One region of the Pseudoalteromonas sp. J2K-J979 genome, then DNA from elsewhere that is predicted to be linked to it. Evidence: predicted binding sites of a transcription regulator. Region 1 holds the regulator's gene; the other holds the start of a gene.
The links. The regulator FliA, encoded in region 1, starts transcription of late flagellar genes. The targets are predictions, from matches to a motif close to CTAAAGNTNNNNNNNNNNNNGCCGATA.

Region 1 (6,093 bases):
ATTTATTACCTCAGGTATTTTAATTGTGATGGGCTTAGTACCTGGCATGCCGCACTTCGCATTTTTATCATTAGGTGCACTTATGGGGTATGGTGCATTTTATGCTCAGCAACAGGCCATTAAAGAAAAAGAAGCTATAGAAAAAGGCGAATTGCAACCCAGTACTGGTGTCACTGCGGCTCCAGCACAAGAACAAAAAGAGCTGAGTTGGGATGATGTTTCACAGGTTGATGTGATTGGCTTAGAAGTAGGTTACCGTTTGATCCCACTAGTTGATCAGGCTCAAGGTGGTGAGCTCCTAAGTAGAATCAAGGGAGTACGTAAAAAGCTCTCTCAAGAACTCGGGTTTTTAGTCCCGCCAGTGCATATCCGTGATAATTTAGAGTTAGACCCCAATGCTTATCGGATTACGCTCATGGGAGTTGCTGTTGGCGAAGGGGAACTCAAACATGGTAATGAACTGGCCATTAACCCAGGTCAGGTTTTTGGACCAATTGATGGCACACCAACAAAAGATCCCGCTTTTGGCCTTGAAGCTGTTTGGATAGGCCCTAGCCAAAAAGATGAGGCGCAATCACTAGGATACACTGTGGTTGATGCGGCCACAGTGGTTGCCACTCACATCAGTCAACTACTGCATAATAATGCTTCGTTGCTGCTAGGTCATGAAGAAGTACAAAATCTCCTTGATATGTTAACTAAGAGTCACCCTCGTTTAGTGGAAGGACTTGTTCCAGATGTACTTCATTTAACGACGATTGTAAAAGTTCTGCAAAACCTCTTGAATGAAGGTGTGCCTATTCGAGATATGCGTTCGATTGTGCAAACTTTAGTTGAGTATGGGCCCCGTAGCCAAGATGCAGATGTTTTAACCGCAGCAGTGCGTATTTCACTGCGTAGGTTGATTGTTCAAGATATAGTTGGCGCCACCCCTGAAATCCCTGTCATAACATTGGCGCCTGAGTTGGAACAGATGTTGCATCAGTCACTTCAAAATGCAGGTGACGAGGGTGCTGGCATTGAACCTGGGCTTGCTGAGCGGCTACAAAATTCGCTAAGTGAAGCACATCAAACTCAGGAGATGTCAGGTGAACCTTCAATATTGTTGACATCAGGAATGCTGAGAACCGTTTTATCGCGATTTGTTAAGCATACATTACCCGGTTTAAGGGTGATGTCTTATCAAGAAGTACCGGATGAAAAGCAAATTAAGATTGTCAGCTCTGTAGGTCAGCAATAGTCAGGACAAGGGGTAATTTATGAAAATTAAACGTTTTTTTGCTAAAGATATGCGTACCGCTCTGAATGAAGTAAAAGAAGAGTTAGGTGTGGATGCCGTTATAATGTCGAATAAGAAAATGGCCAATGGGGTTGAAATTGTCGCTGCGGTAGATCATGAGCGTGCTCCTGCAAAACGTCCTCCTGCACAAGTAAGAGCACCGATCAGTGAGAGAATGTCAGATTATGGGGTAACCAATGAACAAGTGGTTAGACCGCAAGCCATCAAGCGCTCAGCAGAGCCAGAAGCGAAAATAGCTGACAGTTTAGAGGCCCTTTTGAATCGTCAGGCTACCAAGCCACAAGCGAGTAATTTCTCAGCTATGCTCGAAGAGCAGCAAAAACCAAAAGCAGAGCATTGGTATAAAGGTCCTGAAGAAGATGATTTTTCATCTCTAGAAAAAAATCACAAACAAACGCTCGCTCAGTCTGAATCAAGTCACTCTAAAAATGATGAAGAAATTAAGGCGATGAGAGATGAGATGCTGGCTATTCGTCAATTACTTGAGCATCAAGTATCAGGGCTAATGTCGCAAGATTTAGCGAGGAGAGATCCTACAAAAGCATACATGGTTGATCGACTTAAAGGTATGGGAATTGGTGATGATTTAGCTGATCAAATGGCCTGTTTTATTCCGGATGATGTCTCTGAGAAAAAAGCTTGGCAAGCATTGCTAGAAATGGTCCAAAGCCAACTATATACGTCGAATAATGAAATTTTACGTAATGGCGGAGTGTTTGCATTAGTGGGCCCAACAGGTGTTGGGAAAACCACGACTGTTGCAAAATTAGCTGCTCTAGGAGCTCAAAAATTTGGCGCTGATAAAATAGCTCTAATTACAACAGATACTTATCGTATTGGAGCCTATGAACAATTGGCAACTTATGGCAGAATCATCGGCTGTCCGGTTAAACAAGTAAAAGATGCAAATGAATTAGCAGAAATGCTTTATCATTTACGAAATAAGAGACTAGTATTAATTGACACCGCTGGCATGAGTCAACGTGATTTACGTTTGACCGAACAGCTCAATACTTTAATGAAAAATGCGCGAGTGGACATACGTAGTTACCTTGTATTGAGTGCAACAGCACAGTTAGAGGTATTGCAAGAGACGGTTAAGCATTTTAAAAAGGTACACTTAAGTGGTTGTATATTCACAAAACTTGATGAATGCTTAAGTTTAGGAGAGATTATAAGTATTGCGATTCAAAATCGCTTACCAATAGGGTATCTTACTAATGGTCAGCGTGTGCCAGAGGACATTAGAGTGGCTAATGCAGAAAAACTAGTCAAAAAGGCTGAGCAACTGTACGCTAAACGTGCAAACGCGCAATTTAAAAGACATCCAAACTTGGAGTCTCATGCAGTAGGGATGTATGATTAATACAGTTTTAGATCAAGCAAGTGGCCTGCGAAGAATGAATCAAAATAATCAAGCTGTAAAAGTAATTGCAGTGACAGGCGGCAAAGGTGGCGTGGGTAAAACCAATGTCTCCTTAAATATGGCAATTGCAATGGGACAACAAGGCCAAAGGGTTTTGGTACTTGATGCTGACTTAGGGTTGGCAAACTGTGATGTGATGCTTGGACTCAGAGTTGAACGAAATCTCTCGCACGTATTATCGGGCGAATGTGAATTGGAAGATATTTTAGTCGAAGGTCCACACGGAATCCGTATTGTACCTGCAACATCAGGTTCTCAAAACATGGTAGAACTATCTCCAGCTGAACATGCAGGTCTCATCCGTGCTTTTGGCGAATTGAATGCTGACTATGATGTGCTGATTGTAGATACCGCAGCTGGTATTTCAGATATGGTGTTAAGTTTTTCAAGAGCAGCTCAAGATGTACTCGTAGTTGTATGTGATGAGCCGACTTCAATAACAGATGCTTATGCTCTAATTAAAATATTGAGTAGAGAGCATGGTGTCTATAAATTTAAAATAGTCGCTAATATGGTACGCAGCTTACGTGAAGGCCAAGAGTTGTTCGCAAAGCTTTCTAAAGTGACAGACCGTTTTCTAGATGTTTCTCTAGAGCTTGTCTCGACAGTTCCCTTCGATGAGAATATGCGTAAATCCATTCGTAAACAAAAAACGATTGTTGATCTCTTCCCTAAGTCACCCGCAGCAATTGCATTTAAAACGCTTGCAACAAAAGCGGCTAAATGGCCTATTCCAAATCAACCTTCAGGGCATTTGGAGTTCTTCATAGAAAAGCTTGTAAATCGCTAAGGCATCCTGTGTGAATAAAGTAATAGGGTATAGCACTGCAGATCAAATGACGAACATGATCGAAAGACATGTAACGTTAGTAAAGCGCATTGCATACCACTTACTGGCGCGATTGCCAGCGAGCGTTCAATTGGATGATTTAGTGCAATCAGGAATGATAGGCCTGATTGAAGCCGCGAAAAATTTCGATGGCTCAAAAGGTGCGAGTTTTGAAACGTATGCAGGAATCCGCATACGTGGAGCAATGTTGGATGAAATACGAAAAGGGGACTGGGTTCCACGATCGGTTCATAAAAATGCGAGAATGGTTGCGCAAGCGACTGCAGAATTGGAATCTTCATTAGGGCGAGAAGTAAAAGATATAGAAGTTGCTGAAAAACTTGATATTACGCTCAATGAATACCATGATATTCTTAATGATGTAAATAGCGGTAGGATTTTGGGGATTGAAGATCTAGGTGTTGATGAAGATGTGCTCCATAACGAAGAACATTTAAACTCTAGTGACACACCCTATGTTCATACACAAACAGAGCGGTTTAATGACTCCTTAATGGAAGCAATTAAAACTTTACCTGAACGTGATGCACTGGTTTTATCTCTTTACTACAATGATGAAATGAATTTAAAAGAAATAGGTGCAATTCTTGATGTGAGTGAATCAAGAGTTAGCCAAATACATGGCCAGGCAATGATAAAGCTAAAAGCAAAAGTCAGTGACTGGATTTGAATTAGAAGTACTGTAATTTGGGTTTAAACCTCACCGGAGGATGTTTTGGATAAAAACATGAAAATTCTTGTGGTAGATGACTTTTCAACTATGAGAAGAATCATTAAAAATCTGCTTAGGGACTTAGGATTTACTAATGTTCAAGAAGCTGATGACGGTAGCACCGCACTACCAATGTTACAAAATCAAGAGTTTGATTTTGTTGTAACTGACTGGAACATGCCTGGAATGCAAGGTATTGATTTGCTCCGAGCGATCAGAGCTGATGACAACCTTAAGCATTTACCCGTGTTAATGGTAACGGCTGAGGCTAAAAAAGAACAAATCATTGCTGCGGCTCAAGCGGGTGTTAACGGCTACATTGTTAAACCGTTTACCGCTGCGACGCTGAAGACTAAATTGGATAAAGTGTTTGAGCGTTTAGGTTAAACAAGAAGGAGAGCTTCATGTCGGCCAGCGCTATACCACAAATAACACTTGAACAAGCCAAACAGCTCGTCGAGCTTTTGGAAAATGGCGAACAAGAACAAGCGAATGAGCTGTTATTACAAATAAGCTCAGATGAACAGTCTGAGCTATTTGCAGAGGTTGGTAAATTAACTCGGCAACTTCATGACTCACTTAAAAACTTTGAGTTAGATGACAAGCTTTCTTCGTTAACACAAGAATCATTGCCGGATGCCAAGCAGCGATTAAATTATGTTATGGAAATGACAGAGCAAGCTGCAAATAAAACAATGGATGCCATTGAAGCTAGCTTGCCTCTCGCCGATAAGTTAAACGACGATATTAATAATCTTAAGCCCTCGTGGGATAGATTAATGTCACGGGACTTAAAGTTAGGTGAATTTAAGACGTTATGTCTTGAGCTTGATGACTTTATTCAAGGTACGCAAAAAGATACGCAACAACTTCATAGTTTGATGACTCAAGTATTAATGGCTCAAGATTATCAAGATCTGACAGGTCAAGTAATTCGAAGGGTTATCGAGCTGGTTCGAGAGGTAGAAGACAGTTTAATTTACATGTTAACTGTCTTTGGTTCTCCAGTTGAAACGTCAAAAGAAGTACACGAAAAAAATACGATTGTAGCCGATGTAAGTTCAACTGAACTAGATCAGGTTGCTGAAGGGCCGATTATTGATGCTGCTGAGCGTGATGATGTAGTTTCCGGTCAAGATGAAGTTGATGACTTATTATCGAGCTTAGGCTTCTAAATGGGAGAGCAGCTGCATGAGCTTTGAAGTTGATGAAGATATATTGCAGGATTTTTTGGTCGAGGCTGGTGAAATACTCGAATTATTGTCCGAGCAGTTAGTTGAATTAGAAAATAATCCTGAAGATGCAGATTTACTCAATGCTATATTTAGGGGCTTTCATACCGTTAAAGGTGGAGCTGGCTTTCTAGCAATGACAGAATTAGTTGATGCTTGTCATGGGGCTGAAAATATTTTCGATGTTCTCCGTCAAGGCAAACGCAGAGTCACTGCCGAGTTAATGGATGTCATTCTTCAAGCTCTCGACACTATTAATGAAATGTTTGCAAAGATTCAAAATAGAGAGCAACCTGATGCGGCTTCACCAGAATTACTCGATATTTTACATAAGTTAAGTAAGCCAGAGTCTGAAGATGAGGTTGGGGAGGTTGAAGAAACAGCTCCAGAAGAAGCATACTCTGAACCTGAACCTGAAAATGAATCAGAACCATCACAAGATGAGTTTGATGACATTTTTTTCGGTGAAGATCCTATAACACCAGAAGCTAGTTCACCAAGTTCAGATTCTATTGATGATATAACGGAAGATGAGTTTGAAAGCTTACTTGATGAGTTACATGGTTCTGGACA
Region 2 (6,093 bases), 140 kb from region 1:
TAACAGTAATGATAATTCTGAAAGTGCTAATTAGCTAGTTGTTTTTGCTTACCTATAATAAAACCAAAAACCAAAGGTGCAAAACATAACGCTACGACAAGGGTGTTTGAAAGAGGGATGATCGTTTTATATATCGAGTCTATCACTTCGTATTCTAGAAAATGCTTATCCACTATTTTAAAAAGCTGTATGAGTATAACAGGGATAAAAACTAATTGAGCAGTGACTGATAGTCTTAGTGAAATTCTATCCTTAATACCTAAGATTGCGATAGCACTCATCCAAATAATATCGTTGAAAGCCCAAAAAAAATAACGATAAAATTTTGCTGTATCATACTCATATAGGAATGGAGTAATGATAAAACTTATTAAAAAAGAGACGAATGTTACAGCAGAAAACCAACAACCTGATTTAAGTTTAAATTTAAAGGACAGAACGAATGCAGCCAAAACTAGTAATAGCTGATAATTTAAAAAAGTTTGTAGGAATATATCATTCATAATTTGGTAAAATGGAAGCTTTCACTTCCATTTCAATTATTTCGACTTAGGTGGTTCTTTTGGTGGATCATCGCTTCCACCACCACTGCCTGGCATATAAGTATATTTATCAATTCTTTTCATTTCATTTATCCTTAAATAAAACTAAGACAATTACTTAGCGTTTGCAGTAAATCGTCTTTTATGAAAAAAATCAACCGTAAATTTACTTTTGTACCTCAATCGGATCAGACTCTTTCGCTTTACCTTGCATAATTGAAATCTCAACACGGCGATTACGTTTGCGCGAATCCGTATCTTCATTTGGCACTAACGGCCGAGTATCAGCATGACCTATTACCATCATACGGTTTTTATCGAATCCCCTCACCTTCTGCATTTCGCTTGCTACAGCCACTGAACGTTTCGCTGATAAATCCCAATTATTAAAATATAGTTCATTACTTACTTGATAATCATCTGTGTGGCCAGAAACGGTAATCTCGCCAGGAACATCTTTCAAGAGTTCAGCTATTTGTTGAATAATGGGTTTAAATTGTGGTTGCAAAAAAGCACTTCCAGATGGAAACGAACCATTTTCTCGAATACGAATAATAATTTGCTGACCCAGTGATTCGAGCTCTATTGCCCCATCCATGATTTGCTCTTCAAGCTGTTGCGCTATTTTTTTAACCAGCTCATTAACTTGTTCTTGGTCAGCCGTACTTTCAGCTTGGCTCGATTCATTTTTCGCTGTACTTTGAGATTCACCACCACGCTTATTCCCACGCTGTTCTTGGCGCCCCCCAGCCGAATCTTCATCACCGGCTTGAAACTCCAACATTTGCTGTGTCATCTCAACTGTTTGCTGTTGAATTGTCTCAATAGGCGACGGCTCAGGCTTTCCTGGGCGGAACTCCATAGCGATCACACTTGTGCCTTTTGGAATATCTTTTACCTCAAGCTTATTTTGAACACCAAATGCAAATTTCATCGAGCCCGCTATTTGCTTAAATTTCAGTACATCCATTTCTGACATAGCTAACAACAATACAAAGAAACACATCAGCAATGACATTAAGTCTGCAAACGTCCCCATCCAAGCAGGCAAACCTGGGGGAGGGCATTTGCAATCTTCGGCTTCATCAGACATAACAGCTAACCCTCAGTGTCTATTTGGCGTTTAGATTCTGGTAGGTAATTTTTAAGTATCCCTTCAATTACTTTTGGGTTTTGACCATCTTGAATCCCGAGCACAGCATCTAAAATTAATTTTTGATTTAGTTCTTCTTCGTCTTTGCGCTTTTCTAACTTAGCTTGAATCGGGATCGCGATAACATTGGCCAAGAAGGCCCCATAAAGAGTCGTTAACAAAGCAACCGCCATCGCGGGTCCTATCGCTTTCGGATCATCCATGTTTGATAACATTGCAACCAAACCGATCAGTGTACCAATCATTCCCATTGCTGGAGCTACATCACCCAACGCTTTAAATAAAGTGGCGCCAGCATCATGCCGTGTTGACGTTAATGAAATATCTTTTTGTAGGGTTTCTCGCACGACATCGGCATCATGGCCATCAACCAGCATATCGACCCCTTTTTGCATAAATGCATTTGGTATCTCTGCTTCTTCAAGAGCAAGGAACCCTCCTTTTCTGGCGGAATCAGCTAGCTCAACAGCTTTATCGATGAGCTCTTCAGGCGTCTCAAGCTTAAACATAAACGCTTTTCCAGCCACTTTACCAATTCCAAAAAACTGCCCCATCGTAAAGTTTGATAGCACAACAAATAATGAACCACAAAAAACAATGAGCACAGAAGGAATATCAACGAACATTCCTAAATCGCCACCGAGAATCATTGCCATAACAATAAAGCCGATCGCACCAAGCATTCCTATTAACGTTGCTAAATCCACTGGCCCTCCAAGGGAAATTTTAATTAAAATTGGTAAGTTAGCACTTTAGAGTGCGTATGATAATTTAGTTTTAAGTATCGGCAAAAGGTTTAATAACTTAAGTTCAACTATAGCGCCATTTTTATGATGACGGCAATTTTCAAACAGAGAATCAGCATCGGCACGCAATAATTTAGCGAGACTAAGGCAGATAAATTGAAATAGTTAGAGAATCCCCCTAAAATCCCACCCACTCATACTTAAGCTGAAGTAATACAATGGCCACAAAAAAAGCAGAAAATCTTAGTTTTGAAGACGCTATGGGCGAATTAGGGCACATCGTTTCAGAAATGGAAAATGGGTCTCTTACCCTCGAACAGTCATTAAAACAATTTGAGCGCGGTATTCAGCTTGCCCAAGCATCTTCAGCCAAACTGCAACAAGCAGAACAAAAAGTGAGCATTCTAATGGGCAACTCTACTGAAAGCGATCTCACACCCTTTGACTCTACAGAGCAAAAATAGTGACAATTCAAGACGATTTACAACGCAGCCAATACCTGGTCGAACAAACGTTAACATCCATTTTGTCGATGCAAACTTCTGGTGATGCACAACTCCTTTCTGCAGCACGTTATAGCCTGTTCAATGGTGGCAAACGTCTCAGGCCACATCTAGTATTTTTAACAGGGCAAATGCTTGGTGCTGACCAGCTTGCTTTACAAAAAGTGGCTGCTGCTATTGAATGTATTCATAGTTATTCCTTGGTACATGATGATCTTCCTGCTATGGATGATGACGATCTGCGTCGAGGCAAACCGACATGCCACATTGCTTTTGATGAGGCGACCGCTATTTTAGCCGGTGATGCGTTACAAACACTCGCATTTGATATTTTATCTGAACAGCCTCTGGCTCAAGTTGAGGCGCCGACTCAACTTAAAATTATTTCCGAACTAGCCAAAGCCTCTGGACTAATGGGCATGTGTGGTGGGCAAGCACTTGATTTATCAGCAACGAATAAATCCATCACAGTATCAGAACTCGAACAAATTCATAAACTGAAGACTGGTGCACTGTTAGTATCCGCCATTACGATGGGCGCATTATGTGCCAAAGGAACGTCACAAGACACCTTAAATCACTTAGCTGAGTTTGGTCATAAAATAGGGCTGGCCTTTCAAGTCCATGATGATATTTTGGATATTGAAGGAGATACTGCAACCCTTGGGAAACCGCAAGGCTCTGACATCGAATCAAATAAGTCAACCTACCCTGCATTTATGGGTCTTCAAGGTGCGAAAGACTTAGCGCAATCCTTATATCAAGACGCCCTTGCGTCTCTTGATAAAATTCCAGCAAACACAACGAGACTTGAAGAACTAGCGCATTATATTATTTCTCGAGACCATTAAAGGCCCCAACTCAGGTTATACACGGTAAAAGAACAGAAAAGAAAAAGATTACCGCTTAAATTGATGTATAATCGGGTCAGTAAACAAAGGATAATCAATACCTGTCATGACAATTGATAACAACAACTATCCCTTATTGGGCTTAATTGATGAACCCCCGCAATTACGGGAGTTAGCACAAGATAAATTACCAGCATTGAGTCATGAGTTAAGAGATTACCTCCTAAACTCAGTGTCAAAAAGTAGTGGTCATTTAGCATCAGGTTTGGGCACTGTCGAACTCACCGTTGCATTACACTATGTGTATAACACGCCATTTGATCGTGTTATTTGGGATGTGGGCCACCAAGCATATCCCCATAAAATATTAACAGGCCGCCGTGATTTGATGCACAGCATACGTCAAAAAGATGGCCTCCATCCATTTCCTTATCGCGAAGAAAGCCAATATGACACCTTTAGTGTTGGCCATTCAAGTACATCAATTTCTGCCGCGCTCGGTATGGCCATTGCCGCTAAAAAAGAAGCAAAAAACCGAAAAGTAGTCGCAGTTATTGGTGATGGTGCCGTCACTGCAGGCATGGCATTTGAAGCAATGAATCACGCCGGCGATATCGATGCAGACATGTTAGTGATCCTTAATGACAACGAGATGTCAATTTCAGAAAATGTCGGCGCACTTAATAATCATTTAGCCCGAATTTTATCAGGTAGTTTTTATACCAACATCCGTGAAGGAGGTAAAAAACTGCTTTCAGGTATGCCGCCTGTAAAAGAGCTTGCCAGCAAAATGGAAGAACACTTAAAAGGAATGGTGGTCCCGGGTACTTTTTTTGAAGAGCTCGGGTTTAACTACATTGGTCCAATCGACGGACATGATGTGACTATGCTTTGTGATACTCTGCGTAATATGCGCAACCTTAAAGGGCCTCAATTACTTCATGTGAGGACTCAAAAAGGTAAAGGTTATCAACCAGCAGAAGCGGATCCCATTGGCTACCACGGTGTACCAAAATTTGATCCTTCCGAGCTAAGCCTACCTAAATCAAAGCCGAGTGAGCCAACATTTTCAAAGGTGTTTGGTGATTGGCTATGTGAAATGGCCACCCAAGATGAGAAGCTCATGGCGATTACACCTGCAATGCGTGAAGGTTCAGGCATGGTCAGGTTTTCGAAAGAATTCCCTGAGCAATATTTTGATGTCGCCATCGCTGAACAACATGCAGTGACATTAGCGGCTGGCTTTGCATGTGAAGGACTCAACCCTGTCGTGGCGATCTACTCGAGCTTCTTACAGCGCGCGTATGATCAACTAATCCATGATGTCGCTTTACAAAATTTACCCGTTTTATTCGCAATCGATAGAGCAGGAATAGTTGGGGCTGATGGTGAAACACACCAAGGAGCATACGATTTAAGCTATATGCGCTGTATCCCAAACATGATCATCATGGCTCCGAGCGATACCAATGAATGTCGGAATATGCTTTTTACTGGACACAGGCTAAATCAGCCTGCAGCCGTGCGTTACCCTAGAGGTAGCGCTGGTGAGTTCGACCCGAGCAAAGAAATGGAAAGTATCGAGATAGGAAAAGCGAATGTGGTTCGTAACGGCCAAAATATCGCAATCTTATCTTTTGGTACTTTGCTAAACAATGCTAAATCTGTCGCAGAAAAACTCGATGCAACCCTTGTTGATATGCGTTTTATCAAGCCGATAGATCAAGCACTTCTGACTGAACTTGCAACCAATCACACAGTATTTGTCACTCTCGAAGACAATGCCATTCTTGGTGGTGCAGGTTCTGCAGTTAACGAATTTGTGCTCAAGCATAGGTTAACAATAGAAGTACTCAATCTGGGTATTCCTGATGAGTTTATTAAGCATGGTACACAAGATGAAATGCATGCTGAGATGGGCTTAGATAGCGAAGGTATAGAAGAAGCAATCAAACAATTTTTGAATTAATTACTGTCGCTCACACCACAAAAAAACCTAGTTAACCTCAGATCTGCATAAGAATTAAAGCCGAGTCACTTTTATACTCGGCTTTTTAGTCTGAAAAGTATAGGCAATTAATCCAGCCATTAAATTAACCATAAATGAGATGCAGCTGCGGTGCCTTGTGTGGTCTATTTGAGCCATATTTTTCAGCTGGTCGAAAACTGTTTCAATGATGAAACGCTTTGATAACATCGCTCTATCCCAAGATGATATTGGCTGACGTTTCATATTACTTCGTTGACCTGTAATAAAATCAATGCCTTGCTCAGCAAGTTCCGCTTTTAAGTTTGCAG

Region 2: the regulator FliA is predicted to act here: its motif matches at 2,478-2,504, upstream of pomA (flagellar motor protein PomA).

What each region holds. Positions count from the first base shown of each region.
Region 1 covers NZ_CM200281.1:1,045,050-1,051,142, forward strand. Annotated here, with positions in the region: gene flhA (flagellar biosynthesis protein FlhA) at 1-1,240, shown strand, start outside; gene flhF (flagellar biosynthesis GTPase FlhF) at 1,260-2,666, shown strand; gene AC3KVK_RS04955 (MinD/ParA family ATP-binding protein) at 2,659-3,516, shown strand; gene AC3KVK_RS04960 (RNA polymerase sigma factor FliA) at 3,563-4,246, shown strand; gene cheY (chemotaxis response regulator CheY) at 4,292-4,675, shown strand; gene AC3KVK_RS04970 (protein phosphatase CheZ) at 4,693-5,463, shown strand; gene AC3KVK_RS04975 (chemotaxis protein CheA) at 5,480-6,093, shown strand, end outside.
Region 2 covers NZ_CM200281.1:902,576-908,668, reverse strand. Annotated here, with positions in the region: gene AC3KVK_RS04305 (flagellar motor protein MotB) at 709-1,635, opposite strand; gene pomA (flagellar motor protein PomA) at 1,641-2,402, opposite strand; gene AC3KVK_RS04295 (exodeoxyribonuclease VII small subunit) at 2,660-2,905, shown strand; gene ispA ((2E,6E)-farnesyl diphosphate synthase) at 2,905-3,795, shown strand; gene dxs (1-deoxy-D-xylulose-5-phosphate synthase) at 3,902-5,764, shown strand; gene AC3KVK_RS04280 (IS982 family transposase) at 5,819-6,093, opposite strand, start outside.